DNA from 2 places in the Thermorudis peleae genome. Region 1 is predicted to be linked to the other one. Evidence: riboswitches for the same ligand, from Rfam matches in the RefSeq annotation. Region 1 holds a riboswitch; the other holds the start of a gene.
The links. A riboswitch is a leader RNA that binds a small molecule or an ion and turns the genes downstream of it on or off. The one in region 1 is predicted to bind cobalamin.
Positions count from the first base shown of each region.

Region 2: another riboswitch for cobalamin. It lies ahead of N675_RS13620 (prenyltransferase/squalene oxidase repeat-containing protein); the one in region 1 lies ahead of N675_RS05805 (ribonucleoside-diphosphate reductase subunit alpha).

Region 1 covers NZ_JQMP01000003.1:598,804-614,619, forward strand. Annotated here, with positions in the region: gene N675_RS05765 (N-acetylglucosamine kinase) at 1-754, opposite strand, end outside; gene murQ (N-acetylmuramic acid 6-phosphate etherase) at 751-1,668, opposite strand; gene N675_RS05775 (exo-beta-N-acetylmuramidase NamZ family protein) at 1,684-2,856, opposite strand; gene N675_RS05780 (3-hydroxyacyl-CoA dehydrogenase/enoyl-CoA hydratase family protein) at 3,088-5,394, shown strand; gene N675_RS05785 (thiolase family protein) at 5,411-6,577, shown strand; gene N675_RS05790 (acyl-CoA dehydrogenase family protein) at 6,604-7,779, shown strand; gene N675_RS05795 (long-chain fatty acid--CoA ligase) at 7,842-9,491, shown strand; gene N675_RS05800 (ribonucleotide-diphosphate reductase subunit beta) at 9,588-10,586, opposite strand; gene N675_RS05805 (ribonucleoside-diphosphate reductase subunit alpha) at 10,634-12,970, opposite strand; cobalamin riboswitch at 13,153-13,348, opposite strand; gene N675_RS05810 (heavy metal translocating P-type ATPase) at 13,579-15,816, opposite strand, start outside.
Region 2 covers NZ_JQMP01000003.1:714,493-730,308, reverse strand. Annotated here, with positions in the region: gene N675_RS06400 (response regulator) at 1-50, opposite strand, end outside; gene N675_RS06395 (ATP-binding protein) at 47-1,660, opposite strand; gene N675_RS06390 (MFS transporter) at 1,731-2,957, opposite strand; gene N675_RS06385 (ABC transporter permease) at 3,050-3,925, opposite strand; gene N675_RS06380 (ABC transporter permease) at 3,925-4,866, opposite strand; gene N675_RS06375 (ABC transporter substrate-binding protein) at 4,892-6,664, opposite strand; gene N675_RS06370 (NADPH-dependent FMN reductase) at 6,914-7,495, opposite strand; gene folE (GTP cyclohydrolase I FolE) at 7,611-8,222, opposite strand; gene N675_RS06360 (NUDIX domain-containing protein) at 8,598-9,038, opposite strand; gene N675_RS06355 (CDP-alcohol phosphatidyltransferase family protein) at 8,984-9,868, opposite strand; gene N675_RS06350 (N-acyl homoserine lactonase family protein) at 10,197-11,012, shown strand; gene N675_RS06345 (hydroxyacid-oxoacid transhydrogenase) at 11,044-12,339, shown strand; adenosylcobalamin (AdoCbl) riboswitch at 12,459-12,596, shown strand; gene N675_RS13620 (prenyltransferase/squalene oxidase repeat-containing protein) at 12,728-14,239, shown strand; gene N675_RS06330 (hypothetical protein) at 14,269-15,282, shown strand; gene N675_RS06325 (energy-coupling factor transporter transmembrane component T family protein) at 15,279-15,816, shown strand, end outside.

The DNA.
Region 1 (15,816 bases):
TCAACCGGGCGGCGACGGCGTCAACGTGGCGGGCGAGTGCTCGTGCCTGTGTGCTGACAAGCTGGCGGGCGTCGTCATTGCCGGCTTCTGCGAGGGCGAGCACAACTGGGGCAAGCGTGGCTAAACGGTCGGGGCGTCCGCGGGCGTCTTGATAGACAGCGGTAATGAGCTGCTCTGGTGTATTCAGCCCCCACGCCTGTAATACTGCCGTCAACACGTCGGTCGCCTGTGCCCGCCCGTCGGCCGTTTGTGCGGCGAGCCGCAGCGCCTCAAGCGCGAGGGCACAGCCGCTCCCTTCGTCGCCAAAGAGATAGCCCCAGCCGCCAGTGCGTGCGAGCCGTCCGTCAGGTGCCCGCCCATAGCAGATCGAGCCGGTTCCACTCACCAATGCAATTCCCCAGCCATCTGGGCAGCCGGCTGCTAAGAGCGGGAGTGCATCGTTGACTACCACGAGCCGTTGGGCTAATCCCTGTGCCTCAAGCGCCGCTGTGACGCGTGCCTGATCGTCTGGTCGATCGACTCCGGCCAACGCAACACATGCGACGGCTACTGGCAAGGCCGTATTGTCTAACCCCGCGTTGGCGAGCGCTCGTTCGGTTGCGGTCACAATTGCAGTCACTGCGGCAGCAAGGCCAACAGTCTGATAGTTCGCCCTCCCGGCATTGCCGCGGCCCCGCACGTGACCAGTTGCGTCACCGACCAATGCAACGGTTTTGCTACCGCCTCCGTCAATCCCAAGAATGAGCTGGCTCATGGTGATGTCAACTCCAGGGCGCGACGAATGCGTCCACCACTCTGGGCGAGGCGCCGCCGAGCTTCAGGTGCGTCGACGCCAGCCAGTGCCATGACAATTGCGGTTTTCGCCTCACCGTTGGCTCGCTCCAAGAGCTCTCGTGCGCTGGTTTCGTCCAAACCAGTTGCCTGGGCAACGATTCTCGTCGCACGCTGCCAAAGCTTCTGGTTCGTCGGGAGTAAATCGACCATCAAGTTGCCGTAGGTCTTACCGAGCAAGATCATCGCGGTCGTACTGAGCGCGTTGAGCGTCAGTTTCTGAGCTGTGCCGGCTTTCATCCTGGTGGAGCCAGCGATGACCTCCGGGCCAACGATCACAGCGATGGTAAGATCGACGTGCTCAGCGAGTTGACTCGGATGGTTACAGGTTAACCCAGCGGTGAATGCCCCGCGCGCCCGTGCTGCATCAACGGCACCGATCACGTATGGCGTACGGCCGCTGGCGCTGATACCCACAACGACGTCGCCTGCCGTGACCTCGCGTGCTGCAATGTCACGCGCACCTTGCTCTGCGTCGTCCTCGGCGGCCTCAACGGCCTGGGTAAGGGCGGCTGGCCCGCCCGCGATCAAGGCGCATACTTGGGCAGGATCGACACGGTAGGTCGGCGGTAATTCTGCCGCGTCGAGTGCGCCAAGTCGGCCAGATGTTCCAGCACCGACATAGATGAGACGTCCGCCACGAGCAAGTCGTGCTGCGACGATCTCGGCGAGCGCAGCAATTTTACCGGCTTGTCGCGCAACTGCCTCTGCGACACGGGCTTCTTCGTTCAAAATGGTTGTGACGATCTCCTCAGCAGGGCGCAGATCAAGATCATGGGTGGTTGGGTTCACCGCTTCTGTTAGCATTGCCTGCATTCGCTCTGCATCAGGCGGCATCGTACTCCCTTTCTATCAGTCTGGATAGAGGCTGACAGACGCACGCTCGGCGGCAAAGGCCTGTTCGTCTTCTTTCCAGCTCGCAGCAATCGCGTCAGGGGGCACGCCCGCTTCCAGTGCCTGCCGTAGTTGTGGCGTGCCAGCTAACAGATCGATGACAACGCGGCCATCTTCCCATTGGCGCCAGGAGAATGCGTCAGGATTTTGCGCTCGTAACGCTGCCAGGAGCGTGATCCCTAAACGGACTGGCTGCAGTGCTGCGGGGTCGAGCACGTGCAGTTGCACGCCACCACAACGTGTTCCGGCGTGTTTGCTCCACTGAGGGATGAAGTAAGCCGGACGAGCCCGCAAGCCTGGCAGCCCCGCTGCGTTTACAGTCTCCGCGAGAACAAAGGGGTCGATCCAAGGGGCACCAACCAGCTGAAATGGCAGCGTGGTGCCGCGCCCCTCTGAACAGTTCGTTGCCTCGAGGAGACACGTCCCAGGGTAGAGGAATGTTGCCGTCAGCGTGGGCAGGTTTGGTGAAGGCGGGACCCACGGCAGGCCAGTCTGGTCGAAGCGCTGGCTTCGCCGCCAATGAGCGACTGGCACAATGATCGGCTCGGGCCACTCTGCCTGTTGGGCAAAGAGTCGAGCAAGTTCCCCGAGTGTCAGACCATGTCGAATCGGCAGTGGGAAAATGCCGACGAACGAGCGCAGCGATGGATCGAGTCGTGGCCCTTCAATCGCGCCACCGAGCGGATTCGGCCGATCAAGGACAACAACTGGTACGCCAGCCTGGGCTGCGGCTGCCTGGAGGGCAAAGAGTGTGCTCGGGTAGGTATAGAACCGGGCTCCCACATCTTGCAGATCGACGATGATGGCATCGAGGCCTTCTAGCATAGCTGGCGTTGGCGCCCGTTGCTCACCATACAGGCTATAGACGGGCAGGCCAGTGTGGGGGTCAGTGGTGTGTGGTACCGGCTCACCTGCTTGCCGATCACCCCACACCCCGTGTTCCGGACCAAAGAGCACAACGAGCTTGACCCAGTCGCTGGCGCGTAACCGCTCGACAGTACTCCGTAGCTGTCGGTCAACGCCGGTCGGGTTGGTGAGGAGCCCAACCCGAGCGCCATGCCTGAGTGGCCAACCTTCTGCCTTAAGCCGTTCGACGCCTGGAATAACGCTCAGGTTTCCCGCTTCATCCATATCACATTCCCGCAATCCTCTCGACGCGAGTCTCGCTAGCTGCACAAGACTTGTCAAGGCTTGGCCAGGTTGCAGTCCAAAAAAAGAAGATGCCATCAACCTTGACAACAGTCAGGCCACGCGCTACCGTTGTAATAGACTGCGTTTGGATGAGCGTGCAATGGAGTTCGGGTTAGCCCGCGATACTCGCCTGCTGCTAACGGCGAGGTATGCGGTAGTAAGGGGAAGCGAATGCGGATCAGGCGCGTTGGGGTTGTCGGCGCGGGCACAATGGGCAGCGGCATCGCTGCGCTGGTTGCCTCGGTCGGCATCCCGGTTGTCCTGCTTGATGTGCCCGGGACTGGCCAACGGCTTGAAGTCGTCCAACGGGGGCTGCGTCGAGCATTAGAGGCGCGGCCCCCAGCGTTTTATGACCCCGCTCGTGCTGCGCTCATCACTCTGGGAACGATCGATGACGATCTGCCACGCCTCGCTGAGTGTGACTGGATTGTTGAGGCAATCATTGAGCAACCCGAGCCGAAGCAAGCGCTGTTCGCCAAGCTTGAGTCAATCGTGCATCCTAAGGCGATCGTTTCCTCGAATACCTCCGGTATTCCGATCCACATCTTGGCCGAGGGACGCGGCGAAGCTTTCCGACGCCGCTTCCTTGGCACGCACTTCTTCAATCCGCCGCGCTACCTGCACCTGTTGGAAATCATCCCGCTGCCTGAGACTGATCCGGAAGTCGTTGAGACGATGGCGCACTTTGCCGACTACATACTCGGCAAGGGCGTTGTGCGGGCCAAGGATACGCCGGGCTTTATTGCGAACCGATTGGGCGTCTATGGCATGGTGCAGGCCTTGCGGCTCATGGAGCAGTTTGATCTAACGGTCGATGAGGTTGATGGCCTGACAGGACCACTCCTCGGGCGACCACGCTCGGCCACGTTCCGCACTACTGACCTGACTGGTCTCGATATCCTCCAGCATGTTGCCGGCGAACTCGGGGCAACGACGGGCGACGATTTTGCGTTGCCTGACTGGGTGCATGAGATGGCACGGCAAGGTCGGCTAGGCGAAAAGACTGGCGCGGGCTTTTATCGTCGCGAAGGCCGGGCGATTTTCACGCTTGACTGGAAGACCGGTGAATATCGTCCGCGTCAGGAGCTGGCGACGCCAGAAGTGAAAGCCTTGCTGCGCCAGCCCTTGCCAGAGCGTCTACGCGGTGCATTGCAGTTGCCAGGCAACTATGGCCCCTTCCTACGCGCGCTGCTCGCTCGGACGTTCCACTATACGCTGATGCGAGCTCCTGAGATTGCCTATGATCTCGTTGATATCGACCGCGCGCTTGAGTGGGGCTTTGGCTGGGAACTTGGGCCGTTTGCCACCATGGATGCGCTTGGGCTTGATACTGTTCGGCACCTGCTCGGTGAGCACGGGCTGGACGAGCCGCCGTTGCTGCAGCAGGCTGGTCCTGCCTTCTACCAGCGTCAGAACGGTACACGCCTGGTGCTCACGCTCGACGGTGGCCGCAAGCCGGTTACACCGCCGCCTGGGCAAATCTCACTGCGCTTCATCAAAGAAGAGCAGCGGGAGTTACTTGCCTCGCCCGATGCCGCACTCCTTGATCTCGGCGATGGCGTGGTGCTCCTTGAATTCCGCAGTAAGCAGAACACGCTGGGCGATGGCGTGTTAACGATGATTGAACGCGCTATCGACTTTATCGTTGAGCGGGGTTACGCTGGCTTAGTCATCGGCAACGAAGATCCCCGTGTCTTCTCCGCTGGCGCGAACTTGGTTGAAATTCTGACGCTGGCCAAGGCAGGGCAATGGGACATGCTTGATCAAGCCGTGCGTCGCTTCCAGCGCATGACGACAGGGCTGCGTGATGCGCCCTTCCCCGTTGTTGTAGCCGCTTTCGGCATGACGCTGGGCGGCGGTGCTGAAATGGCGCTCTATGCCGATCATGTGCAGGCTGCAGCAGAACTGGCGATTGGTCTCGTTGAGACGGGCGTTGGGCTCATCCCGGCTGGCGGTGGCACGACGGCCCTGCTCCGGCGCTTCAGCGAGGAACTGCAACCGTATGAGCAGGCTGATCCCTTTGAGGCTGTTCGCCGTGCGTTCAACCTCATTGCCTTTGCTCGCGTAAGCGGCAGCGCGTTTGAGGCCCGTAGCTTGGGCTATCTGCGGCCGAGTGACGGGATTACGATCAACCGTGATCGCCTTATCGCCGATGCCAAAGCGCGTGTCCTGCTCCTCGCGCCAAGCTATGTTCCACCAGTGCCTGGCCCCATCCAGGTTCTGGGCAATGAAGCGCTTGGCAATCTGCGTTACGCGATCTGGGCAGCGCGCGAGGCGAACCAAATTAGCGAGCATGATGCCTTCATTGGCGAGCAACTCGCCCTCATCCTTTCGGGTGGCGAAGGGCCGGCCCGAACTGTTCCGGAACAGACGGTACTTGATCTCGAGCGTGAGGCGTTCCTGCGCTTACTTGGCACAGCGAAGACGCAGGAGCGCATTGTCTATATGCTCGAAAATGGCAAGCCGTTGCGAAACTAGAGAGGCGGCACGAACCATGCGTGAAGCAGTCATTTTGAGTGCAGTCCGGAGCCCGGTGGCCCGCGGCAAGCCAGATGGCGCACTTGCCCATGTCCACCCGGTTGATTTGTCAGCTGCGGTTATGCGTGCAGCAGTCGAACGTGCTGGTGTTGATCCTGGCAAGCTCGACGATGTGCTCTGGGGTTGCGCCATGCCCGAGGCCTCTCAGGGGCTCAATGTTGCTCGGCTCTCCATCTTGCGCGCCGGTTTCCCGACAAGTGTCCCAGGTGCCACAGTCAATCGATTCTGCTCAAGTGGACTACAGACCATTGCGATGGCGGCCCAGTCGATTATGACTGGTATGGCTGACCTTGTTCTTGCTGGCGGCGTTGAGATGATGAGCCAGATGCCGATGTCGGGCTACCATACGCGCATTCACCCTGAGCTTACCGAGGCGTACATCGGCATGGGCTTCACTGCGGAGCGCGTTGCTGAGCGCTGGGGCATCCCTCGGGAAGAGCAAGATGCGTACGCGCTTGAGAGCCATCGCAAAGCAGCGCAGGCGTGGGATGCTGGCCTCTTCGATGACGAAATCGTGCCGATTCCAGTTGGCACGGATGGCGATGGCCAGACCCGCTGGTTTACCCGTGATGAAACGATTCGACCTGATACGTCACTTGAAAAGCTAGCGGCCCTGCGGCCAGCCTTCAAGGTCAATGGCACGGTCACTGCTGGTAACTCTAGCCCCTATTCTGATGGCGCGGCTGCCGTTGTCCTCGCCAGCCGCGAATTTGCCGAAGCCCATGGCCTGCAACCACTTGCGCGCTTCGTTACCTTCGCGGTGGCTGGCGTTGATCCAGACATTATGGGCATTGGTCCTGCCCGGGCAATCCCGAAGGCGCTTGCGCGTGCTGGCATTGATCTTGATGACCTCAAACGTATTGAGCTGAACGAAGCCTTTGCTGCCCAGGTGCTCGCTGTCATTAAGGAAGCGGAATTGCCACGCGAGCGTCTCAATATCCAAGGCGGGGCAATCGCGCTCGGCCATCCACTCGGCGCGACTGGTGCGAAGCTGACGGCGACGCTTGTCCATGCTCTCCGCCGTGAAGGTGGTGGCTACGGCATGGTCACGATGTGCATTGGCGGTGGAATGGGTGCCGCGGGCATCTTTGAAGTCTTTGCCAATGGCAAGGCCTCACGGTAGTGCGCGCAAGGAAAGGAAGGGTTGCCATGGATTTCCAGTTGACACCGGAACAGCAAGCGCTTCGTGATCGCGCTCGAGCCTTTGCCGAACGGGAGATTTTGCCAGTCGCTGCCAAATATGACCGCGAAGAGGCCCATCCGCACGAAGTGATCCTTCGTGCTCGTGCTGAAGGGCTGACAGAACTTGGCATCCCGCGTGAATATGGTGGCCCAGGCCTTGGCGCGCTTGACGTTGCGATCGTCAGCGAGCAGTTCGCTTGGGCATGCCCAGGCATGGCGACGGCGCTCGGCATGAACGGCCTGGCGGCTGAACCGATCATCATCGCTGGCACGGAGGAACAGAAGCGCCGCTGGTTGCCTCGCTTAACCCAAGGCGAATATGCAAGCTATGCTGTCACGGAGCCCGATGCGGGATCTGACGTTGCCAGTATGACGACCCGTGCTGAACGCCGTGGCGACCACTATGTCATTAACGGCGTAAAGCGCTGGATTGGCAATGCCCCGCACGCAAACTTCATGGTGGTCTTTGCCAAGACTGATCCATCGGCTGGCCATCGGGGTATCAGTGCCTTCATTGTCGAGCGGGATACGCCTGGTATTGAAGTGCGCAAGTTGCACAAATTCGGTCAGCGTGCCGTGCAGAATGGCGAGATTACCTTTACTGATGTCGTGGTGCCTGCTGAAAACCGTCTCGGGAACGAGGGCGATGGCTTCCTGATCGCGATGAAAGTCTTTGACCGCACCCGTCCGATGGTCGCGGCATTTGGTGTTGGTGTGATCCAGCGTTGCCTCGATGAATCGCTGCGATATGCCCTCCAGCGGCGCACGATGGGCCAGCCGATCATCCAACATCAGGCTGTTGGTCATAAGATTGCGGAGATGCAAATCCGTCTCAATGCCGCTCGGTGGCTCACCTATCACGCTGCCTGGCTTGCTGACCAAGGGCAGCGCAATACGCTCGAGGCTGCCCTTGCGAAGGCGTTCGCTGCTGATAGTGCAATGTGGGCCGCAACGGAGGCAATGCAAATCTTTGGTGGGAACAGTTACAGCATCGATTACCCGATCGAGAAGATTTTCCGCGACACCAAGCTCTTGCAAATCTACGAGGGTACAAGCGAGATCCAGCGCAACATTATCGTGCGGGAGCTTGCCAAAGCGGCAATCGCAGCAGCGACAGCCGCTGCGGGTGTGCCAGCCTTCTAGTGTGGCGCGCGGTGCGCTTGCGGAACACTGAGAGCACGCAACCGTTGGAGAGGAGCCTGGCAATGTTACGCGGACTCATGATGGACTATCAACTCACCCTTCCTGCCATGCTTCGACGAGCCGAAACATTCTTCCCCCATAAGGAAATCGTCACCCGGCTCCCCAACAAGGAGCTATTCCGCTATACCTACGCCGATATGGCGCGCCGCACAAAGCAACTTGCGCTTGCACTGCAACGCCTTGGTGTCCAGGAGGGTGATCGAGTTGCGACACTCTGTTGGAACCATCATCAGCATCTCGAAGCCTACTTCGGTATCCCAGCGACGGGTGCGGTGCTGCATACCCTTAACCTACGCCTGCCGCCCGACGACTTAGCCTATATCATCAATCACGCCGAAGATCGCGTGATCTTAGTTGACCAAATCTTGTTGCCGGTTTTCGAGCGCGTGCGCGACCGCGTTCAACCTGAGCATGTCATTGTCGTCGGCGCCGCTGGCCCAGTGCCCGAGGGAATGCTCGACTATGAGCAGTTGCTCGCAGCTGAAGACCCCAATGCGTTCACCTATCGTGAGTTGAACGAGTGGCAAGCTGCAGCCATGTGTTATACCTCGGGCACGACCGGGCGGCCAAAGGGCGTTCTCTACTCGCACCGTGCCATTGTGCTCCATTCGCTGGTCAGTGCCTTGCCTGACTGTACTGCTCTCTCAGAATCAGATGTGTTAATGCCCGTTGTGCCAATGTTCCATGTGAATGCCTGGGGGATGCCCTTCACAGCTACCATGCTCGGTGCCAAGCAGGTCTTCCCAGGTCCTCACCTCGATCCCCAGAGCTTGGCTGAGTTGATCCATCAGGAGCGTGTCACGTTCACCGCTGGTGTGCCAACGATCTGGCTCGGCTTGCTGCAGTTCCTTGACAAGCATCCTGGCGAGTATGACCTCTCAAGCTTGCGAGCTATTACATCGGGTGGTCAGGCCGCGCCCGAGGCCATGATTCGGGGGTTCCAGGAACGGCATGGGATTCATGTCTACACTGGCTGGGGCATGACCGAGACAACGCCGATTGGCTTGCTCGTTGGGCAAACGAAGGAGTTGCTTGAACGGCCACTCGATGAGCAGTATCGCTATCGCGCGAAGGCTGGTCGACCGTTGCCCTTCTTTGAAGTGCGCATTCGCAATGAGAACGGTATTGCTCCGTGGGATGGCAAGACCATGGGTGAGCTGGAGGTGCGCGCTCCATGGGTTGCCAGCGCGTACTACAACTACCCTGAAGGTGCTAGCTCCTTTACTGAGGATGGATGGTTGCGCACAGGCGACATTGCGACGATCGATCCCGAGGGCTGGGTTGAAATCCAGGATCGGGCGAAGGATGTGGTCAAGTCCGGTGGCGAGTGGATCAGCTCAGTGCGTCTTGAGAATGCACTCATGGCGCATCCCGCAGTTGCCGAAGCTGCTGTCGTGCCGGCCGAGCATCCCAAGTGGCTCGAGCGGCCGATCGCGCTGGTGGTGCTCAAGGAAGGCCAGCACGCTACTCCGGAAGAGTTGCGCGCGTTCCTTGAACAGCAGTTCCCACGCTGGTGGTTGCCGGATGCCTTCATCTTCGTCCCTGAGATTCCGAAGACCTCGACCGGCAAATTCCTGAAGGCTGCTTTGCGTGACCAGTATCGCAAGTATCTGATTGAATCAGGGTTGGCTGTTACGCCCTCGTCCGAATAGCCAGCCGTTGTCGCTGACGCTCGACCATGCAGGAATGAGATCGGCGCCGGGGCTGACCAGTACTGCCGCCCCGGCGCCGGTGCGCATGGTGTATGGCTAACTGCGCTCACGGCCAACTTCATAGTGCACGTTGCGTGCCTCGAAGAAGTTGACCAGTTCTGGTACATCAAGCTGGGTGGCCATCCACTTGAGTGGGTTAGGATTGCCAAACGCGGCCGGGAGCCCGAGTTCCTCGAGACGCCGGTCAGCCACGTAACGAACGTAGCCGTTGAGCGCGTCGGCGCTGAGCCCGATGATCGGCTGCGGCAGGACTGCGCGGTTATACCGCTCTTCGAGTTCCACTGCCTCGAGAATGAGCTGCTGGACGGTTTGTGCAAATGCTGGCGTCATAATCTCTGGATGCTCTTCGAGTAATGTTGTGATCAGGTGGATGCCGAACGAAAGATGCAGGCTCTCGTCCTTCAACACCCAATCGACGATACTGCACAGCCCGCGTAGCAGGTTTCGCTGTCGGAAGGCCAGTGCCAGCGCAAAGCCTGAATAGAAGAAAATTCCTTCCAGCACAACGAAGAAACCGATGAGGTTATGGCACAATCGCTGCACACCTTCGACTGTCGAAATGTCCGGCTCAACAAGCCATCCTTCGATTAGCCGACGCTGGAACGCCTCCTTGGCAGCGACATCGGGGTGATCGGTATGAAGCGCGAAGACCCGCGCTCGGTCGACTGGCAACGTCTTGATGACATATTCAAATGCCATAGTGTGGTTCGCTTCTTCCCAGGCCTGGCGCGCGAGGTAGAGCCGTACTTCCGGTGCCGTGATTGGCCGGTAGAGCGAGAGGAGCAGGTTCGTCGTAACGAGCGATTCCATGGGATTGAAGAAGCCCAAGAACATCTCGACCGCTCGTCGCTCTTCATCGCTGAGTCGCTCGTGCCAGTCACGCACGTCATCATGGAGCGGGACTTCCTCCGGGAACCAGGTATTATGTTTGGCTTGTTGTACATGAGCATACGCCCAGGGATATCGTAGAGGGAAAAGCTCAACGGCAGCGAGTGGATCACCACCAAGGAGTGAGCGCGCTGGTGCTTCTGCCATTGCTGTTGCCTCCTTCTTCCGCGTCTGTGTTCATCACTTTGCCGGGGCTACTGGCAGCTCTCGCACGTGCCGTCGAGGCTGCAATGGGCGCCATTTGCGCTATGCATGCTGTTCTGTGCTAGCACGTCTTGCTCAGCGAGTTGCACCCACTGTGGGCGTCGCCGTGCCTTGTTCACCGCAACCGTCGACTGTTCTGCCTGCATGCGTGGCTGGACGAAGCAGTAATAGGTGCTCTTGAGACCTTTGCGCCATGCTGTGAGATAGACCTCGCTCAGCTGTCCAGGGCGGTCGGCATGGTGGTACAGGTTGCGGCTTACACCCATGTCAACCCACTTCTGGACGCGTGCCGCAACCTCAATGTAGGCTTCGGGCGTGATCTGGTAGGCAGTGGGGAAGCGGTCGACGAGATCTGGCGGGCATTCGGGAATCTGCCGTAGGTCGCCACGGGCTTCGATGAGTCGGGGCACGAGTGCGGTCCATAACCCGCGCTGACGCAAGCTCTCCACCAGCACTGGGTTAATTTCAAGGAACTTGCCCGAGAGCGTCTGCCGGCTGAACACATTGCTGTAATACGGGTCGAGACTTGGTGTGGTCCCTGCGATCAAGGCAATCGTTGCCGTTGGGGCAATAGCCATCACCGCGCCATTCCGCATCCCACGTCGCACGCGTTCCCGAACAACGTCCCAGTCCAGCCGCATGGTGCGATCGACCGCGATCGGCTGCTCGCGTCGCTCATCGAGTTCGGCGATGGTGTCAATCGGCACTTGTCCGCGTGCCCAGCGGCTCTGGGCGAAGGTTGGGAAGCTCCCGCGCTCGCCTGCGAGTTCGTGACTAGCCAAAATCGCGTGGTAACTCACGAACTCAGCGAGCTGATCGGCGAGTTCAGCTGCTGCTGGGGCGTTGTACGACAGCCCTTGCCGGGCTAACACTTCAGCAAAGCCCATCATCCCCAGCCCAACTGGTCGATTCCGCAGATTGCTCGCTTCGGCTCGTGGTGAGGGATAGAGGTTGAGATCGATCACATTGTCCAACGCTCGCATGGCAAGTCGCACTGTGTGAGCCAGTTGATCCCAGTCCATCGTGCCGTCGGCTCGCAGGTGGCGTGCGAGGTTCACACTGCCGAGGTTGCAAACGGCAACCTCCTCGTGACTTGTTGGCAAGAAGATTTCGGTGCAAAGATTGCTTGAGTGGATCATGCCGGCCAACATAGCGCGATGGTTTGCCGTGTCCTTGAACGTGATCCAGGGATGGCCGGTTTCCATGAGGCTGGCGAGTATCTGCAGCCAAAGTTCGCGAGCTGGCAGGCGCCGCCAGGCGCGGCGCGGTAGCTCGCCGTTCGCAGCCTGTTGGCAGAGGGTGCGGTAGCGCGCGCTGAATGCTTCGCCGAACAACTCGGGGAGTTCGGGCGCAACAGCCGGGTCGAAGAGGTACCAGTCGGCATCAGCCTCGACACGTCGGAAGAATTCATCGGGGATCCATAGCGCAGTGTTGAGCGACGGTGTGCGTCGATAGGGATCGCCAGCATTGCGCCGTAGGTCGAGGAAGGCTTCGACTTCCAGGTGCCACGGCTCGAGATAAACACACATGGTGCCGCGTCGCCGTCCACCTTGGCTCACTGAGGCAAGCAGTGCGTCATAGAGGTGGAGGAAGGGAATCAGGCCACCACTCGTACCGTTGATGCCCTTGACCGGTGAGCCAACCGCGCGAATCTTGCTTACTGCCGTGCCGATCCCACCCGCATATTTGGCGAGCATCCCAAATTCGTGTGCCGAACTGAGGATGCTTTCCAGACTGTCTTCGACTTCAGCGAGGTAGCAGGAAGCCAATTGGTGATGCGGTGTGCCGGCATTGAAGAGCGTTGGCGTGCTCGGTACGTAGTGCAGCGTACTCATCAGCTTATACCAGCGGAGCGCCCACTGCTCACGTTCCCCGCGTGGTTCGCGCAACGCCAAACCCATGGCTACCCGCATCCAGAGCGCTTGCGGGGCTTCAAGAAGCTGCCGCGTTTCGGGATGACGCACAAGATAGCGATCAGCCAGTGTTGCCAGTGCAACGTAGCTCAGAAGGGCATCCCGTTCCGGGACAATGGCTTGCGCTAGCAACTCAAGGTCGTAGTCAAGTAGGGCTGGATCAAGCGCACCGACTTCGACGCCGTACCGTACATACGTCGGAAAGTAGTCACGGTAGGCAAGGTGTGGCTGCCCAGCAATCTCCAATGCGATCTTCGCCAGCAACGCTCGCGCGGCGTCAGCCTGTGCTTCAGGCTCTTCTGGCAGGCGCTGGAGGGAGTCAAGAATGCGCTGTTCGAGCCACGCAGCTGATGGTACGGCCTCAGTGTGCAACGACGTCGCCAGCGATGCAGGTGCGCGGAGTTCTGCAACCATGGTGTCCTCCCTTCAGTGTGAGTTCAGGCGGGTGACGTGATGCCGATGGTCACACCACGCCGTGTGTTCCCGGGAATGCGCATGCCCACACGGCGACGGCATCCGTGTTGTCGCGAGCCTCCACGACCGACAGTGCGGTCATCTGCGGCACGCTGCATTGCGCCCACCCGCGAGACGCAATCGCAGCCAGAGGGGAGCGAGTCGGTCTTCGGGCTTGCGGATCACCCTACTTGCCGCGTCTTCCCAGCGGAGTTTCCGCCAGTGACACGCGAGTGCGCCTGGGGTGACGCCTCGCTGCGGCGTTCGTCCCCGCTCACCGCTGCGGGGCAGCGCCGGATTTGCACCGGACTTCCCGGCACTCGCTCCCGGCCGGGCCACAAGATGCTGAGTGTTTCTCGCTGTTTGCCCCTGCATCTTGTGGTCATCCCCTAGTCTAGTCAGGCGTCAAGGAAGCGGCAAGGGTTGCCAGGGAGGCAAGGAGACATAATCCGAGGCGGGCTTTCGCTCGTCTTCAGCGGATTTGCTGCGAAGGGCCAATGGTGCTGCTGGCCAACCTGTCACAGTGTGGCAGGTTGGCCATGGTGTCGAGATGGCTTGACATCGACGGTTTAGGACGTGCGGGGTTGTAGGTGGGTGCTTGGAGCAGTGCCACAGTGCGTTGCTGAAAGACTCCGTAAGCGCAGCGAATTGGTGACGACGAAGACTGAACTGAAGGCCATAGCACCAGCAGCAAGCATCGGGTTCAGTAGCCCGACTGCAGCAACCGGGATAAGAATGACATTGTACGCGAATGCCCAGAAGAGGTTCCAGCGAATCGTCCGCAGCGTGCGCCGCGCTAACGTTAGCGCGGTGACTACGCCGCGCACGTCGCCGCCGATCAGGACGATGTCGCCGCTTTCAATTGCGATGTCCGTCCCAGTCCCTATCGCGATTCCAACGTCGGCTTGTGCAAGCGCCGGGGCATCGTTAATCCCGTCGCCAACCATGCCGACACGTTCACCTTGTGCTTGGAGCGTTCGTACGATCTCGGCCTTCTGCTGAGGTAGCACTTCCGCGATCACGCGGTCGATCCCGAGTTGGGATGCAATAGCCTTGGCCGTCGCTGTGGTGTCACCGGTTACCAGCACAAGGGAAAGTCCCAGAGCACGAAGTGCCTCGACAGCCTCACGGCTGCCCGGCTTGAGGGTGTCAGCCAGGGCGAGGACTCCCACGACTTGGTGAGAGCGCGCGACAAGGACCGCGGTCTTCCCCTCGGCAGCCAGCTTGGCGACGATCGCCTGCGCTTCGCCGAGCGCAATGCCCTGCGACGCTAAAAATCGTGCATTACCAACTAGCACTGGCGCGCCCTCGATCGTGGCCTGAATGCCAAGGCCCGGTTCAGCTTGGACATTGGTAACCGTCCCGTCTAGCTCAAGCCCACGGGCTTGTGCCGCGGCGACGATGGCCCGACCAAGCGGGTGCTCACTGCGGGATTCCGCCAGCGCTGCTAGTTTCAACACAGATGCCTCGTCCAGCTCGGCGAGCGGCACCACGTCTGTCACTTCAGGTTTGCCGTTCGTCACCGTGCCGGTCTTGTCGAGTACGAGCGTCGTGAGCTGAGCGGCCCGCTCAAGTGCCTCACCACCTTTGATCAGCACACCGTGACTCGCACCAGTACCAGTTGCGACGATGATCGCCGTTGGGGTTGCAAGGCCCATTGCACACGGGCAAGCAATAACGAGCACAGCGACAGCGGGGAGCAATGCTTGGCCAACCGTGCCGGTGGCGAAGTACCAGCCGACGAATGTCACGGCAGCGACGGCCATAACAACTGGGACAAAGACGCTGGCCACGCGATCAGCCAGAGACTGGATCGGTGCCTTTGACCCCTGCGCCTGCCGCACGAGCCGGATAATTTGAGCAAGTGTCGTCTCAGCGCCGACCCGCGTTGCCCGAAGAGTAAACGTCCCTGTCGTGTTCACGGTGCCACCAAGGACCTGGCTGCCCGGCGCTTCCTCAACGGGGATGCTTTCACCGGTCATCGCGCTTTCATCAACGGCAGAGCGACCTTCGACAACAATGCCGTCAACCGGGATCCGCTCGCCTGGCCGCACAATGACGAGGTCACCCGGCCGGACCGCACTCGCTGGTATGTCGACCTCTCGCCCGCCGCGGATAACATGTGCCGTGCTCGGTTGCAGCCGTACCAGTGCACTGACTGCAGCTGACGTTTGTCCACGAGCGCGCCGCTCCAGGTAGCGCCCCAGCAGAATCAAGGTAATGATCACCGTTGCCGTGTCATAGTACAGCTGCATACTCGCCTGATGGTGGAGTCGCGAGGCGGTGAGACGTGGCAGGATCGTGTTCCATGCTGAGTAGAAAAATGCCGCTGTCGTGCCTAAGCTCACCAGCGTGTCCATCGTGAACTGGCCATGCCGCAGGTTCTTCAGTGCCGTAGCATGGAAGCGCCAACCAGCGTATGCCCACACTGGCAACGACAGGGCCAGGAGGACGAGGTCAACACCTGGCCAGTGCATGAAGAACATGTTGAGTACGGCAACAGGAACTGTCAGGATGGCGCTGAGGAGCAAATCACGACGCAGGCGCGCAAGCTGTTGATCGTTCGATCCTTCTGTTTCGGCTGCTGCTTCCGTTCCACTTGGTTCATCAACGACCTGCGCGTGATAGCCCGCAGCTTCCACCGCGCGGAGCATCGCATCGATCGTAGCCTGGGTGGGATCATAGTGTACTTGGGCTTGCTCAGTTGCGAGGTTGACGGTTGCCTCGGCAACGCCCGGCACGCGCTGTAACGCCCGTTCGACGCGTCGCACACAGGAAGCGCAGGTCATACCCTCGATCGCAAGTGT
Region 2 (15,816 bases), 120 kb from region 1:
GCTGGCTCATCATCAACAACAAGAATGCGAGCGCCCGGCTGACCTGTCATGTGGTTCGCTCCTCCACGGAAGCTACAGAGGCAGCAATCGGCAGCGTCATGGCAAAGCGCGCCCCTCCTTCTCGCCGGTTTTCAGCCCGAATCGTCCCTCCATGGGCCTGAACAAGTTGCCGCGCAATAGCAAGGCCGAGGCCAGTCCCTTGTGGGCGTGCACCATCCCCACCCTGCCCAGCCCGATAAAACGGGGCGAAGAGATATGGTAAGGCATCCTCGGGAATGCCAGGACCCTCATCTTCAACGAGCACTTCAACCGACCCATTCGACAGCCTGGCCCGCACCGTGACCGTACTGCCGGGTGGGCTATATTTCGCAGCATTTTCGAGCAAGTTGACCAGTACTTGCTCAATTTTCAGCGCATCGACAGCAACCGGCGGCAAGGTTTCTGGGATCTCGACCACAACGTGATGCTGAGATAAACGAGGGCCAACGCGTTTCAACGCGGCGTCTACCAATGTTCGTATTGCATGTGGTCGCCGGTCAAGCTGGAGCTTACCTGCCTCAATCCGCGAAAGGTCGAGCAAGTTGCGTACCAGTTGGTCAAGCCGTTGTCCTTCCTCAAGAATTGTCTCCAGTAATTCACGCTGCTCTTCGGGCGACCAATCGATATCACGCTGGAGCAAGCTCTCAGCAGCAGCAATGATTGAGGCAAGTGGGGTGCGTAAATCATGAGAAACAGCATTTAGCAGCGCCGTTTTGAGCTCGTCTGTCCGGCGTAGTACTTCTGCTTCCGTCGCTTCACGGCGCAACCGCTCGCGTTCCAAGGCAACGCTGAGCTGCGCAGCAACAGCAAGCAAAAGCCGGTTCTCCTCAGGCGTAAACTCTAACTCGCGTCCAGCATTGACAAGGACAAGCGCGCCAATTCGTCGCCCCCCAGACCGCAACGGCACCTGGTAGCGCGCGGGAACGCGCATCTGGTGCCGGCGACCACGCGGGCCAAGCACGCTAACCCATCGCCCGGGAGTAGTTGACGAACGCGCAGTTCCTTCCTGCAGGACATGAGTTTGCCCCTCGTCCATGCGAAAGACATTCGATGGGACGGAATGCCCAACTACAACGCGTATTGGCGAAAGACCTGGCTGATTCACTAGGATGCCCACCGTGTCCACCCGGAAGAGCTCCCGCAAACGCTCCGCTACTGCATGCAAGGCATCGTTGAGATCAGGCTGCTGCATCATCCCCGAAACTTCGAACAGCAGAGCAGCTTCGCGTTCGCGCGCCCGGGCTTCTTCGGCCCGTCGGCGCTGACCTGCAGCAAGTTGCCCAGTAATCAACGCGGTAAGTAAGAACATGAAGAGGGCAACCCACTCAGCAGGATCAGCAATTGTAATAGAATAGACAGGGTCAACAAAGAAGAAATCGTACGCCAAAAATGCTGCGATTGACGCAACAACAGCCGGACCACGCCCATAGAAGCTTGCAGCCACAAGTACAGCGATCAAGTACAAAACGGAGAGGTTGGCAATAGCAAGCCATGCCCGAACGACAGCAATGACGAACGTGATCAGCGCAACCCCACCAAGGCCAACGGCATAGCCTCGCCAAGATTGCCGAATATCCCGACGGGCTCTATTCCAGAGATGATCAACTCGAAGAGCATCCATTTTCGTGCCCTGATCAAGACACAGTCTGTCTTACAAGTATGGCACTGAGGCGAAGCATGAATGGGGAAGATTACGCCTGAGCGTGGCGACCGGCAATCACGAGAAGCAACGCCGCACCAGCGCACGCCACTGCTAGTCCGTTGAAGAGAGCAGGGCCATGCACATAGCCGGGGAGCATACCACCAAGAATCGCACCGAGCGAGCCAACACCATTCACAACCCCAACAGCCGCACTGGCATCGCTGTTCGCCGCACCACGTTCAGCTGCGGCAACGCCAGTTAATAGCGACTCCGAACCGTAAAATGCTAACCCAATTGCGAAGAAGCCGAGCGCAACTGCAAGAACTTGAGCTGTTTGCGCGATGAAGGGCAAAATCAGCAGGAGTACAGCACAGAGCAGCAATCCAGTTATCACAACTGGGCGCCGTCTCCCTTGCCGATCAGAAAGTATGCCGGCAACCACTGGGGCCGCAAGTCCAGCAAGGCTAAATGCCGCCGCCACGAAGGTAGCCACGACTGGCCCTTGTCGCAACCATTCGGCAGCCATCACCGGTCCCCAGAATTGAATGGCATAGAGTGCAGGCTTCGCCAAAAAGTCAGCCAGCGCAAGGACTTGCACGTCCCGATCACGCAGCGCAGCCAGCATTGCCCGGCCTGCTGGTTGTTTCACTGTCAGGGATGACTCTGTGGAAGCACCATGCTCACTCGTCGCAAACCAGTAGAGGGCAGCAACACAGAGCGCTACTCCAGCCGCAACAAGAAACGCAGCACGCCAGGTTGCAAACACGGAATACGCGAACCAACCTAATAACGGCGGCGCAATCAATCCCCCCGCTACATAGCTCGTGCTGAGGACACCGAATGCCGTGCCGCGCGCGGTTGCCGGCACGCGACGTACGACATCCAAACAGAGAACTGGCCAACCAGTCGATTGGGCAATGCCTTGGATTGTCATGGCAACCAGAAAGATTGACAATGTCTGTGCTTTCGCCATCAGCCCAGCGGCTCCAGCGGCAAGCACAAGGCCAGCCGGCACAAGGATGCGAGGCCCAAGTCGCACCCCAGCAGCGCCCCAGATGAATTGCCCCAGGGCGTAGAGCGTCAGAAATAGCCCATCGAGCACACCCATCGCAGCACGAGACAGTGGCGCAGCTGGATCGCCCAACAGGCCAAGCTTTGCAACGGCGAACGCTAATCGGGGAAAGTAATACGTTAGGTACGCGATCCAACTCAGGGCTAATGCCCGCCGCCAGCCAAGCACCGTCTGCCGGTGCGTGACAGGCGCTGTACCCGCCATCGCTGCCCCTTCCGGTACAGCCCGCTAGTGTTCTATCTTACCGGCTGTGTTCAGTCAGCGTAAGAGGCAGGCGACTGTGGCTTCAAGGCTTCTCAGGCCTGCGCCCGCGGATCAAGAGCATCGCGGAGGCCGTCGCCAACAAGATTGAACGCAAGAATCGTTAGCGACAGTGCCAACCCTGGCGCGATCGAGAAGAAGGGCGCATCACTTAGGTAGACGACTCCATCGCGAATCATTTGCCCCCAGCTGGGCGTCGGTGGACTAACACCCAGCCCAATAAAGCTCAGGCTGGCCTCGAGACGGATCGCAGCGGCAGTCCAAAGACTGCCGAGGACAAGCAACTCCCCCAACGTATTTGGCAAAACGTGACGAAGTAATACTCGTAGTTCAGAAGCTCCCAGCGCTCGCGCCGCAAGCACAAAATCTCGCTCGCCAACCGCAAGCGCTTGCCCATGGGCAATACGCGCGAAACGTGGCGTGATCGTCAGCGCAATCGCAATGATAAGCTTGATGAGCCCCTGGCCAAGCACCGCCATAATCAACAAGCCCGTAATAAGATCAGGGAATGCAAGCAAAATGTCAACCAACCGCATTAGCCAGGTTTCAGTTTGTCCACGGCGAAACCCGGCAACAACGCCGATTAATGTCCCGAGCACGCCAGCGAGCAAGACCGAGAAGACGCCGATCAAGAAGGCAATCCGTGCCCCATACAGGACGCGTGAGAGGATATCGCGGCCAAAGTCGTCAGTCCCTAAGGGGAAAGCACTCGATGGCCCGCTCAAACGGTGCACGGGATCTTGGACAAGCGGATCATGTGGTGCAAGGGCTGGTGCCGCAAGCGCAATAGCCAACAAAACAGCGACCAGCACTAACCCAATGACCGCTGTACGGTTTCGCGCAAACGCCCGGAGCCGACGATATTGACGTGATGGTTCTCGTGCGATGACAAGCTGTCCAGTCGCAGCCATTAGCGATACCGAATCCGGGGGTCCACTACCCCATATAACAGGTCAACCGCAAGGTTAATCAGCACGATGAGCAATGCGTAGACGGTCATAATCGCCTGAAGCAGGGTGTAGTCACGCTGCTTCGTTGCCCCAATCATCAAGCGTCCGAGTCCTGGACGGGAAAAGACCTCCTCCGTGAGCACTGTCCCGCCAATTAGTGAAATCGCTGTGAGCCCCACGAGCGAGAGCAACGGCACAAGCGCTGTACGTAGTGCATGGCGCAGGAGGACGCGTCGCTCGGGGAGGCCTTTGGCCCGAGCGACGCGAACATAATCCTCACTGAGAACGTTGAGCATTGCGGAACGCGTTAACCGCATGATGTAGGCCGATTCAATGAGCCCGAGCGTTAGGGCCGGCAAGACAAGCGCACGCAAATTCGCTGTCGGCTGTGAAAATGGTGCTGCTCCCACTGCAGGGAATAGTCGCACTTTCACGGCTAAAGCAAAGATGAGCAGTACACCAAGATAAAACGCTGGTAGCGAAAGCCCAACGAGCGACACAATGCGTCCAACATAGTCAACGACAGTATTGCGCCGCACCGCCGTGACAACACCGAGCGGCACACCAATCAGGATCGCCAATACCAGTCCTGCGGTCGCAAGCTCCAGCGTATACGGAAACACTTGGCGAATCTGCAAAACCGTCGGCTGCCCATTAATCAATGAGCGACCAAAATCCCCATGTGCAAGACCAGTTAAATAGTCGAGATATTGTGCCCAGATCGGCTTATTCAGCCCCATGCGCTCACGTAACGTCTGAATAGCCTGCTGCGACGCTTGCTCACCCAACACAGCCGTGGCCGGATCACCTGGCGCCACCCGAACGATCACGAAAATGATCGTCAGCACAGCCCACACGGTCGGAATCGCAAAAAGCAGCCGGCGGATAATGTAACGGAGCATACTGTGCCCCTATACCGCAGCGACCCTAGCGCTTTACCGTCGTCTGCTCAGTAAATGACGGGTAGAGATTCAGAACCGCCTTGAGCGGATGCCCATAATCAACCGCCTTCGAGCGGCCGACAACCTGGTTCGCAAAGCACAGCGGGTACGCCACGCAATCCTGCAGAATCTTAATATTGGCCTGCTTCCAAAGCTGGGCTTGCTTGTTGGGATCTTGCTCCGTCCGCGCCTGGAGGATCAAGTCATCAATTTTGTCATAGTGCGAGAAGTTCGTGATCGGACTCTTGCCAGTGACGACAATTGAGCTGGAGAGATAGAACTGAGTCAGAATCACGTCAGCATTGGGCCGGAATGCGACGTAGACCACGATTGGGTTCTTATCTTGTCGGATCAGACTATGATAGGTTGAATGATCAACAACGTTCAGCTTTAACTGAATCCCAATTGCGGCCAGTTCCTGCTGGAGTACCTCGAATGTCTTGCGATAGTCTTCACGCTCCGAAGTAACACATTCTAACGTGAGATTCGAGACCCCAGCTGATTGGAGGAGTTGCTTCGCCTTGTTGACATCTTTGCCATAGAGCACTCCAGCCGCTTGTGCCTCGTCCTTGGTCAACCCTCCTGGCATCAACTGCGCCGGCACTGCCGAGTAGACGAGCTCAGCGACTGGCGGCCCGCCGAAGACTCCAGCATGTGCGTCACGGTCAATGGCATAGAAGATCGCTTGCCGTACGCGGAGATCATCGAGCGGCGGCTTGGACATGTTCAGGTGAATGACAATTGACTCACCAACGCCAAAGACGTCGGCCTGCAGATTCTGCTCTTGATTAATTCGCTTGACCCAGGTGGAATCGGGGATGCCACTAATGACATCCATCTCACCGGTGCGGAGCGCAAGCTCGCGGCTCGATGCATCAGGCATGAAACGAATAAGCACCCCAGCTAGCTTCGGGGCACCACGGAAGTATTTATCGTTGGCAACGAGCTCCATCTGCCCTTTCGGCGTATAGCTCTTGAGCTGGAAGGGCCCAGTGCCAACCGGTGTTGTCTTCATCGCATCGAGGCCGAGGGCTTCGACCGCCTTCTTGCTCATGATAAAGCCGCCCTGATAGTTAGCGATCTTGGGATAAAACAATGTCTTCGAGAGCGGCTGATCAAGAATGAACTTAACCGTGTAGTCGTCGACTTTCTGAACCGTAATCCCTTGATAATCGCCGGAATAGCCTGACCGCTTGGCGTCAGCGGCCTTTTGGAACGAGAAGACAACGTCGTCGGCCGTTACCTCATACGCATCGGTCTTGGGGCTGGGGTGCCACATCACCCCTTTGCGGATCTTGACAACCCAGACCTGCTTACCGTTCTCCATCTGCGGCTCGGGTAACACCTCGGCAAGATCGGGCTCAAATTCATCGCTCGATCCAGGCTTATACCGAATCAGTCCGTTGTAGACCATATCGACAATATTGCGGTCCTGCGTTGCAGCCGAATAGTGCGGATCGACTGTCTGAATATCGGCAGCATAGACGCCATAGCGGAGAGTGGGCCGGTTGGCTGCTGGAGCTGCTGTCGTTGGTGTGCCAGTGGTCGCAGCAGGGGTATTCCCTGTCGTACCGCCGCTTGGCGCCTGCGTTGCCGCACCGCCCGAAGCCATCGTCGGAGTTGCCTGGCTCCCACCACCGCCGCCACACGCAGCCAGTAGACCTGTCACGGCAGCACTGGCCCCAAAGGCAGCAACACGTCGCAAAAGATCTCGCCGTGTGAGGGCTGCGGTAAACGCCGCACTCGCCTTATCGTGCATATCCTGCCCACTCCTTCCTCACGTGCTCCTGTTCCCACGGGCTAGCATGGAAGCTCAAAATCTGCGGTAAGCCTAATCAGGCGATAATGCGCTGTCAAGCTCTCATGACTCATCAGATTATCCACCACGTGCTCATGTCTGTTGTTGGCACCGAAAATCACACGACCTTATGGCCACGTGATGCAACTCCAGGGCCATCGATGCCCACCTGATGCGCACGCTGGATGAGAAGGCTGCACCAGGGAAGCGCTATTGCCGAGCACTGACCATCCGCTCTCCAGCCTGCAAGCGCACGGTCAGCTCATAGAGTGCTTGCAGCAGATCGGCAATCAGCTGACGGGCCGTCGGATCAATGAGACGGCCTTCGGCATCGAAACGCTCGGCTGCTTGCGCGACGAGTACTTCCGGTCGAGTAACCGTATACGCTTCAAGATAGGCAAGAACCTGGCGTAAATGCAGCTGCGCACGCACTGTTCCCATAAGGCCAGTTGATGCCCCCATAATGGCAACTGGCTTCCCCCGGAAGGGATTGTCGCCCGGTGGACGTGAAACCCAGTCAAGCGCATTCTTCAACACGCCAGGGATCGACCAATTATGTTCAGGCGTGGCAATGAGCACGGCATCAGCCCGGCGCACAGCCTCTTTCATGGCGCGAACTGGTTCCGGTAAGCCAGCCCGTTCAACGTCTTGGTTGTACAGCGGGATGCCATGCAGGTCAAAGATCTCAAGCGTTGCATCAGCGGGCAAAAGCGATGCAGCCACATCAAGGAGGCGGCGATTGTAGGAACCTTGACGCAAACTTCCGGCAATGCCCAGGATCTTCACCGGCATTGAACACCCTTCCCAGTCTATCCCGTTGCTCACCGCCAAGAGAAAGTAGTACGGCGGAATGACCGCCGTACTCCACCACTCTGGTTCGCGAAGGATTCTAGCAAAGCGTTCAACTCTACTGGAGTAAGCGCAGAAATTCTTCGCGTGTCTCGCGTGAGTCACGGAAGACGCCTAGCATCGCACTGGTCGTGGTTTGCGAATGCTGCTTTTCAACTCCCCGCATCATCATGCAGAGGTGGACCCCTTCGATCACAACGCCGACACCGCGCGGCTGAAGAACGTGCTGGATAGCCTCAGCAATTTGCACCGTTAGCCGTTCCTGCACCTGAAGTCGGCGCGCAAACATGTCAGTTATTCGCGCAAATTTACTGAGACCAAGAATCTTCCCATCTGGAATGTAGCCAATATGTACTTTGCCAAAGAATGGAAGGAGATGATGCTCACACATCGAATAAAACTCGATCCCTTTGACGACAACCATCGCACTGTCTTCTGCTTGAAAAATCGCCCCATTGACAATGGCATCCAAGTCTTGGCGATAGCCACGGGTGAGGAATGCCCAGGCTTTCGCCATCCGTTCTGGGGTCTTCTGCAGCCCTTCACGCTCAGGATCTTCACCGAGGAGCTCGAGCCACTCGCGAGCAAGCGCTTGCAATCGCTCGATATCACACGTTGTCGCGAATGCAAGACCAGTGTCCTCAATCTCAATGATCTGATCGTTCCGCATTAGCTAACCCCTCTCGGAATAACAAATTATTGATAGAATAGGGCCGCGTTCCGCTTGCTTGCTGTCTTGTTACCCACACATTCCTTTCTCCAGGGAATACGATGAAAACCGCTGAAGCGTTTGAGAATTGGTCGGACCGCCCTGCTCTCTTACTCCATATCGCTACGCGAGTGTGCATGCGCTTTCGCGCCGAATTGCCGCTTAGCAGTACGGTTTTGACACAGCTTTGCGATGGCCACAGTAAACTTGACGCGTTGACATTGGCATTACCGGCTTATGCTCCCGCCCAGAACAACCACCTGGGAACATCCCCTCCGAGCACAAGCCTCATTGCTACTGAGTATAGCGAAGCATTGCCCAATAGTCCGCACTGCTCTATTCCGCCGCGGTACGCCGCTCTTGGAGATAGCGCTCTAGTAAGACACGCGTATAGCTGTTCATCGGATACGTGAGTGCAGCTTCGGGAAGAACCCAGGCCCAATCGACAATTTCCTCATTCGGCGTCACCTTCTCCATGGTTGTCGAGGCAATGTAATTGAGCAAGAGAAAATGCATCGGCTCACGAAACTGGGGATCAAAAATCGCTTCTTGAACCAGGAGCAGCCTGATTGTGTCCAGTTCGAGCCCGACTTCTTCCCGGGTTTCGCGCCGGAGGGCATCCTCAAGCCGCTCGCCCCACTGGACTTTGCCACCAGGGATGCCCCAAAGGCCTCGCCACTTGGTCGTCCGCACAAGTAAGATACGTGCTGAGGGGCCTTGAATTAACGCAGCGACCGTTGGGATTGGATAGCGCAGCGAATCCGAAAGATGCGCCATAGATAAACCAGCCCTAAGTACGGTCCTTGCGCCAGAACAAACGAGAGAAACCCTCGTGGGCGATGACGCGCCACAAACCATCCCAGCCAGCAATATTGCGTCGTGAGACCAAAATTCACCACTGCGATAAGGACCGATCGGTCCCACCAATGCAACGCTAGCCTCGCGCGCTCTTCTGGCGAAACATGGCGCGTTATCCATGCAAAACTTTGCTGTTCAATCCAGCGAATAAGCTGATCCTGCGGTGCAAAGAAGTACTGGTAGAGATGTCCGAGGACCCGTGCCACGCCATGTTCGGGTTCAGGCAACGCTGGCCGGAAGCGTTCACCACGCACGTGTCGGTAGCAATACTCGACGTTGAAATCCCACGAGAGCACGAGCGTAAACCAGCCAAACGCCAGGAGCGCTTGCCACGGTGCACGGGTCCGGCGACCAAGTGCCCAGAACAACGCAGCGTTAGCGACGAAATCGGCCTCTGTATCGAGATACCGGCCAAGTGCGCTCTCCTCGCCCCGTAGCCGCGCAAGTTGTCCGTCAACGTTATCCAAGAGGGTTTTCACTTGCAGGAGCAGTGCTGCAGGCAGGTCGGCATGTGCCACAATACAGCGTGCAGCAACCATGCCAAGCGCTGTATGGGCGAGCACAATGTGGGGTGGCTTCACCCGCGTTGGCAGAAGCGCACGGGCAAGCACATACCCCAACGGGCGAAAGATGAGGAGGTTGACGCCCTCATGAACCGGCCGCGCCTTGACACTGCGCCAAAATGCGTTCGTATTAACACGCGGCGAGTGTATCAGGAGCCCACGCCGCACAACTGCTTGCCACGTCACTCCGCCACTTGCCCATCACACTTACCCAGTCATCTTCCAGAGGGTAATCCGGCTTGCACGGCATTGCAAGCAATGGTTGGCCTTTTGTACAGCCCCTTTGGCATCGATTTCAGCATCAAGAACCTGCTTGACAAGGCGCAAAGGCCCCCACTAGAATGGGGAGAAATTCCAGTTGGTTTTGTAGCAGCCTCCCCGACGCGACTCCGCTACAACACCCTCCTACTCCGGGTATTGCCGAGGGGTCGGCTTCTGCAAGATCAGCGAGGGCACTGCAGTGCCGAGTACCAAAGGATTCGGTCTATTAGACAGCCGAGGTAGGAGGTAGATCATGAAGGTTTTCATCCTCGACAACGGCACACTCGACCTTGACTACGCCTGGCTCTATCACATTCCTCACCCAGCCACCGTTGATAATCAACATCCACCTGCTGAATGGGTAACGATTCCTACCTACACAGTCTTAATTGAGCATCCACAACTTGGCTGGGTTCTCTACGATGCAACCTGTCACCCGGAATGGGAGAAGCGTTGGCCAAAGGAACTCCAACCTATCTTTCCCTACCGAGCAACGGATCGCCAACTCCTCCCAGCACAACTCGACCAACTTGGTCTCAAGATGAGCGACATTGATATTATTATCATTTCGCACTTACATCTTGATCACTGCGGCTGCCTTGATTTCTTCCGTGGAACCAAGGCTGGAAGTCGGGGAATCATTGTGCACGAGGATGAACTCGCGCATGCATTGAAAGTGACCCATGTTGGCCCAGTTGATTTCTCTGGTGCGTATGTCAAAGGAGAGTTCGAGTTACCAGGAATTAACTATGAACTTATGGTTGGCCATCATCTCGAGCTTGCTCCGGACTTACACCTCTATCACTGGCCTGGCCATACACCGGGATTAATTGGCATGGTGGCCCATACCCAGCACTCCGGCACATTCATCTTCACGTCTGACGCCATCTATCTTGAGCGCAATCTCAAAGAATGGCACCTCTCCGGCATCGTATATGATACAGTCGCATACTTCCGCTCAATGTATGAGATCAAACAACTCGCCCGTAAATATAACGCGGTGATTGGCTATGGCCATGACATGGACAAGTTCCGAGAACTGAAGAAAGCACCAGAATACTACGAGTAATGCGCAGTGCACATGAAAGGTAGGCACTCATATGCCACGGGACTCGCTCTTGCCGACCGAAACAGTTATTGCCGTTGACGCTGTGCCCATCCGTTTTGGGATCGGTGCCACACTCGAATTGGGTTACGAGCTGAACCGACTCGGCATCCGGCGCGCGCTCCTCGTGACGGATCGGAACTTGCGCCAGTTTGGCTTCGTCGATCGAGTTGAGCAGGTCATTCGTGACGCTGGTGTTGAACTCGAAATATATGATGCTGTCCATGTTGAGCCAACCGACCGCTCGCTCAATGACGCGATCGCCTTTGCCCGTCGAGTCCAGCCAGAAGCATTTATTTCGCTTGGTGGAGGCAGCACGATTGACACGGCGAAGGCGATGAACTTGTTCAGCACCCATCCTGGAGAGTTAATGGACTACATCAACAAGCCGATCGGACAAGGGAAGCCCGTTCCCGGTCCACTCAAACCGCACATCGCGCTCCCAACCACTGCTGGGACCGGCAGTGAGACAACCGCAGTCATCGTGTTGGACCTGTTGCAACAGAAGGTGAAAACGGGAATTTCCCACCGCTACATTCGCCCAAGTCTTGCCATTATTGATCCACTGAATACCCTCTCCTGCCCACCAATGGTAACCGCCTGCGCTGGCTTCGACGTCCTGTGCCATGCGATCGAGTCCTATACCGCCAAGCCATACCATGTTCGGCCAGCCGTAACGAATCCTGCTGAACGTCCCGCGTATATTGGCTCAAATCCAGTCGCCGATCTCTGGAGTGCGCAAGCAATTCGCTGGGGAGCGCAGTACTTACGCCGCGCTGTCTATAATCCGCTCGACGTCGAAGCGCGGAGCTACATGCTTTTAGCCAGCACCTTTGCCGGCATTGGATTCGGCAATGCTGGCGTGCATATTCCACACGCCATGGCCTATCCAGTAGCTGGCATGGTGCGCGACTACTTCCCACCGGACTACAACGTTGATGAGCCGATTGTGCCCCACGGACTCTCCGTCATTATTAACGCGCCCGCAGCATTCCGGTTTACCGCGCCAGCGTGGCCTGAGCGCCACGCTGAGGTCGCAGCGATGCTTGGCATAAACACTGCAGGCATGCCGGTTCGCGCTGCCGCAGAAGCCGTTGCTGACTATATCCAACAATTGATGCAAGACCTTGGCATCCCCAATGGACTTGAGGCGCTCGGTTACAGTGAACGCGACATTGAAGGACTCGTTGACGGCACCTTGAAACAGCAACGCTTGCTCGTGAACTCACCACGCCCAGTTGATGGCAAGGCGCTAGAGCAGATCTTTCGGAACGCTCTGCGCTACTGGTAACTGCTTGACAGCGTTTCTCTTCCTCAGTCAAACTGAAGGCGGCGCCGTGATAGGCGCATGGTTTGGTGACTGATCGGTTCGCGAGACGGCGGCAGGTGCGAGAGCGGTGGGGACATGACGCCCTCTCGTCCACATGGGGGAACTCCGGTGCAAATCCGGGGCTGTGCCGCAACTGTGACGTCGCATGAGAGCGACGAAGCCAGGTCTACCGCTGCCGCCGTGTCCGACCTGCCTCGAGCGAAGGGGGGAGGACGCAGATGTGCCGCTCTATCCCACAGCACTGAACAATCCCCACGATAACTTTCAGAACGAGCATATTGTCGAACACTGCACAAGCCTCGTGCGGCAGTGACCATATGGTAGTGCGATGATTGGGAAGGGGAAGATCGTGCTTGGCCAACGTTGGCGACCTTTGTCTGCTCTTATCCTGGCACTCACGTTTCTTCTCGCGCCGGCCCTTACTGTCCACGCTGATACGCTGGCCTCTGCGACAACTGGAGTCCGTGCAGTTCGGTGGCTCCTGACCCAGCAGAAGGATGACGGGGGCTTTCCCGGCTTGAAAGGACAAAGTGATCCAAGCACCACCAGTGATGTCGTGCTCGCACTCGCCTCTTTCGGGATTGACCCAGCCAGTGTTACGCGTAATCAAAAGTCCCCGCTTGACTTCCTTGCGGCGCAAGCCACAAACTACGCCAACACCGTTGGCGGAGCAGCAAAACTTGCACTTGCCGTTATCGCAAGTGGCCAGTCCCCACGTTCTTTTGGCGGGCTTGATCTTATTCGCCAAATTACGCAAGCCTACGATCCAAAGACGGGGCTCTACTCTTCGCAGCTCTTTGCAGATGCCTATGCACTTCTGGCCCTTGCAGCAGCCAAAGTCGAGATCCCACAGCAAGCGGTTCAGGGACTCATCGCACATCAGGGAGCAGACGGCAGTTGGGCATGGGATGGAAGCACTGATGCTGGCGCCGGGGATAGCAACACAACCGCAATCGTGCTGCAGGCGTTGCGTGCAGCGGGCGTTGCCGCAAATGACCCGGTAATCGTCAAGGGGCTTGGGTATCTTCACACCGTCCAGCAACCCGATGGTTCTTTTGGTTATCAGCCCGGGCAGGACGGTGACGCCAACTCAACGGCATTAGCTATCCAGGCGACCCTCGCCGCTGGGCAACATCCCGAAAGCAACGATTGGCATAACGCCTCGGCAGCACTGCTCCGCTTTGCCAATGCCGACGGAGCGTTTCGCTGGCGGAATGACAGTCCCGACGACAATCTCCTCGCGACCGTCCAAGCACTTCCTGCCCTGGCTGCCGTTCCGTTCCCGTTCATGCTCCAAAGCGCCTCAGTTGTCGCTCGACAGGATGAAATTCAAGATAGCCTCGATTGCGATTTCTTTGCCGAGACCCACCACAACCTCTGTGGCGCCTTCCGAACAACCTGGCAACAAGCTGGGGGGTTGCCAAACCTTGGCTACCCACTGACACGTCCATACTATGACGCCCAACGGGGAGCTGTGGTTCAGTGGTTCGAGCGAGCTCGGCTTGAGTGGCACCCCGACATGCAAGGCCAGCCGATGATCCTCCTCGGGCGCCTCGGAGCTGAATGGGCAGCAACCCATGCCCATGGCCCGGCATTCCAGCAGACACCACAATCGACAAATCCTGCCTGCCGCTATTTCCCGGAGACACACCACAACGTGTGCAATGGCTTCCGGGCCTACTGGGAGCAATTCGGCGGGCTTGCAGTCTTTGGTTATCCGCTGAGCGAGGAGTACACCGAGAACGGGGTGGTGGTTCAGGTCTTCGAGCGGGCCCGCTTCGAGTGGCATCCCGGTGCCTGGCCAACGCGGTATGACGTACTCCTCACACGTCTTGGTGCTGAACAACTTGGAGTGTCCTAGTCGAGGGAACGGTGAGGGTCGATCACCCGGTGCACAATCGTCACCGACGGGTATTCCGAGGTCAGCGACATCGTCGCTGGCCTCTCGCCCTCATCTTCACGCTCCTTCTTTGGCCAATTGCACTGCTGACGGCCAGCGCCGATCGACCAAACGGCGCTGGCCTCGTCATTCGTCATGGCGACGGCCACATCGAAATGCACTACGTTGAGTTTACGGAACCAGAGATCACAGGGCTCGACCTTTTGCAACGGGCTGGGGTACCGATCACGATTGCAACCTACCCTGGCCTTGGCGCTGCTGTCTGCGCGATTAACCAAGAAGGATGCCCAGCCGAGAACTGCTTCTGCAAAAGCTATAGTAACCCTGCGTACTTTTGGCATTACTACCGCTTAACACCCGAGGGCACATGGATACTGCAGACGGTGGGGGCATCGAATCGCAAGATCCACGACGGCGATGTCGATGGTTGGTCGTGGACAGCAGGTGCTAGCGGCTTGCCGGCAACGTCAATCGATGCTATTGCAGCGCAGGCCGGCGTCCAACGCCACACGCAGCCAACGGCAGGGCCATCGCCACTACCTCCAACGCCACCCCCTGCGCTTCCTTCTCAAGCACAAGCGACCGTGATACCAACGCGCCCTTCGACCCCAACCGTGCCCCCCACCGTACCGCCTTCAGCAGCAACATCACCGCCGACCATGGCTTCAACACCACAACCAGCAACGCCTTCACCACCGGCGATCATGCCATCACCTCCGTTAGGTTCGCCCTCCCCTTCTGCTCTCCCATCGCCAACGACGATTCCAGCAAGTGCCGTACCTTCGCCATTCTCAACCCTCGCGCAGCCGACTGTGCTGGCTACGCCGATCGTCAGCAATGGGCCGAGCGTCGGATCTGCCCCACCACTATCACAGCGGCCAGGACGCGAGCAGCATCGACTGGCCATGTACAGCATCTATGGAGCACTCGTCATCGCCATCATCGGGTTGATGGGCTGGACAATTTGGCGGCGGCACATCAAGCCACAACGGGGGAGAGAATGAATGCGCTGACTTGGCTCCTCTGGGCAGGCGCAGCCTTGACCTTGATTTCATCAACACGGAACCCCTGGTATTTGGGGATAACGGTGTTGAGTGTACTCGCTGTGCAACTCTCGGTTGCTTCGTGGAGCGCAGTCCGGCAATCGCTCGTGATCAGCAGCACGCTCAGTGTGGTCAGTGTGCTCTTTAATGTCCTCACCGCTCATATTGGAGACAGGGTCATGCTGCAACTGCCCGCATCATGGCCAATTGTCGGTGGGCCACTTACGCTCAACGCATTGGTGTACGGCTTGTGCACTGCGCTTGCCCTAACGACGGCTATTATCGTTGGGATAACCGTATATGCAGCGCTCGACGGCTTCGAAATCCTTCGTCTTATTCCCCCAGGATTCAGTTCAGTGGCGGTTGCCGTTGCCCTTGCTGGAACGATTTTCCCCTCCGCTGTTCGGGCTTTTCACGACATCCGCGAGGCGCAAACTATTCGTGGGATTCCAAGCACCCAGAGCATTCGGCTTAGCTGGTTGCTTTCAAGCATGC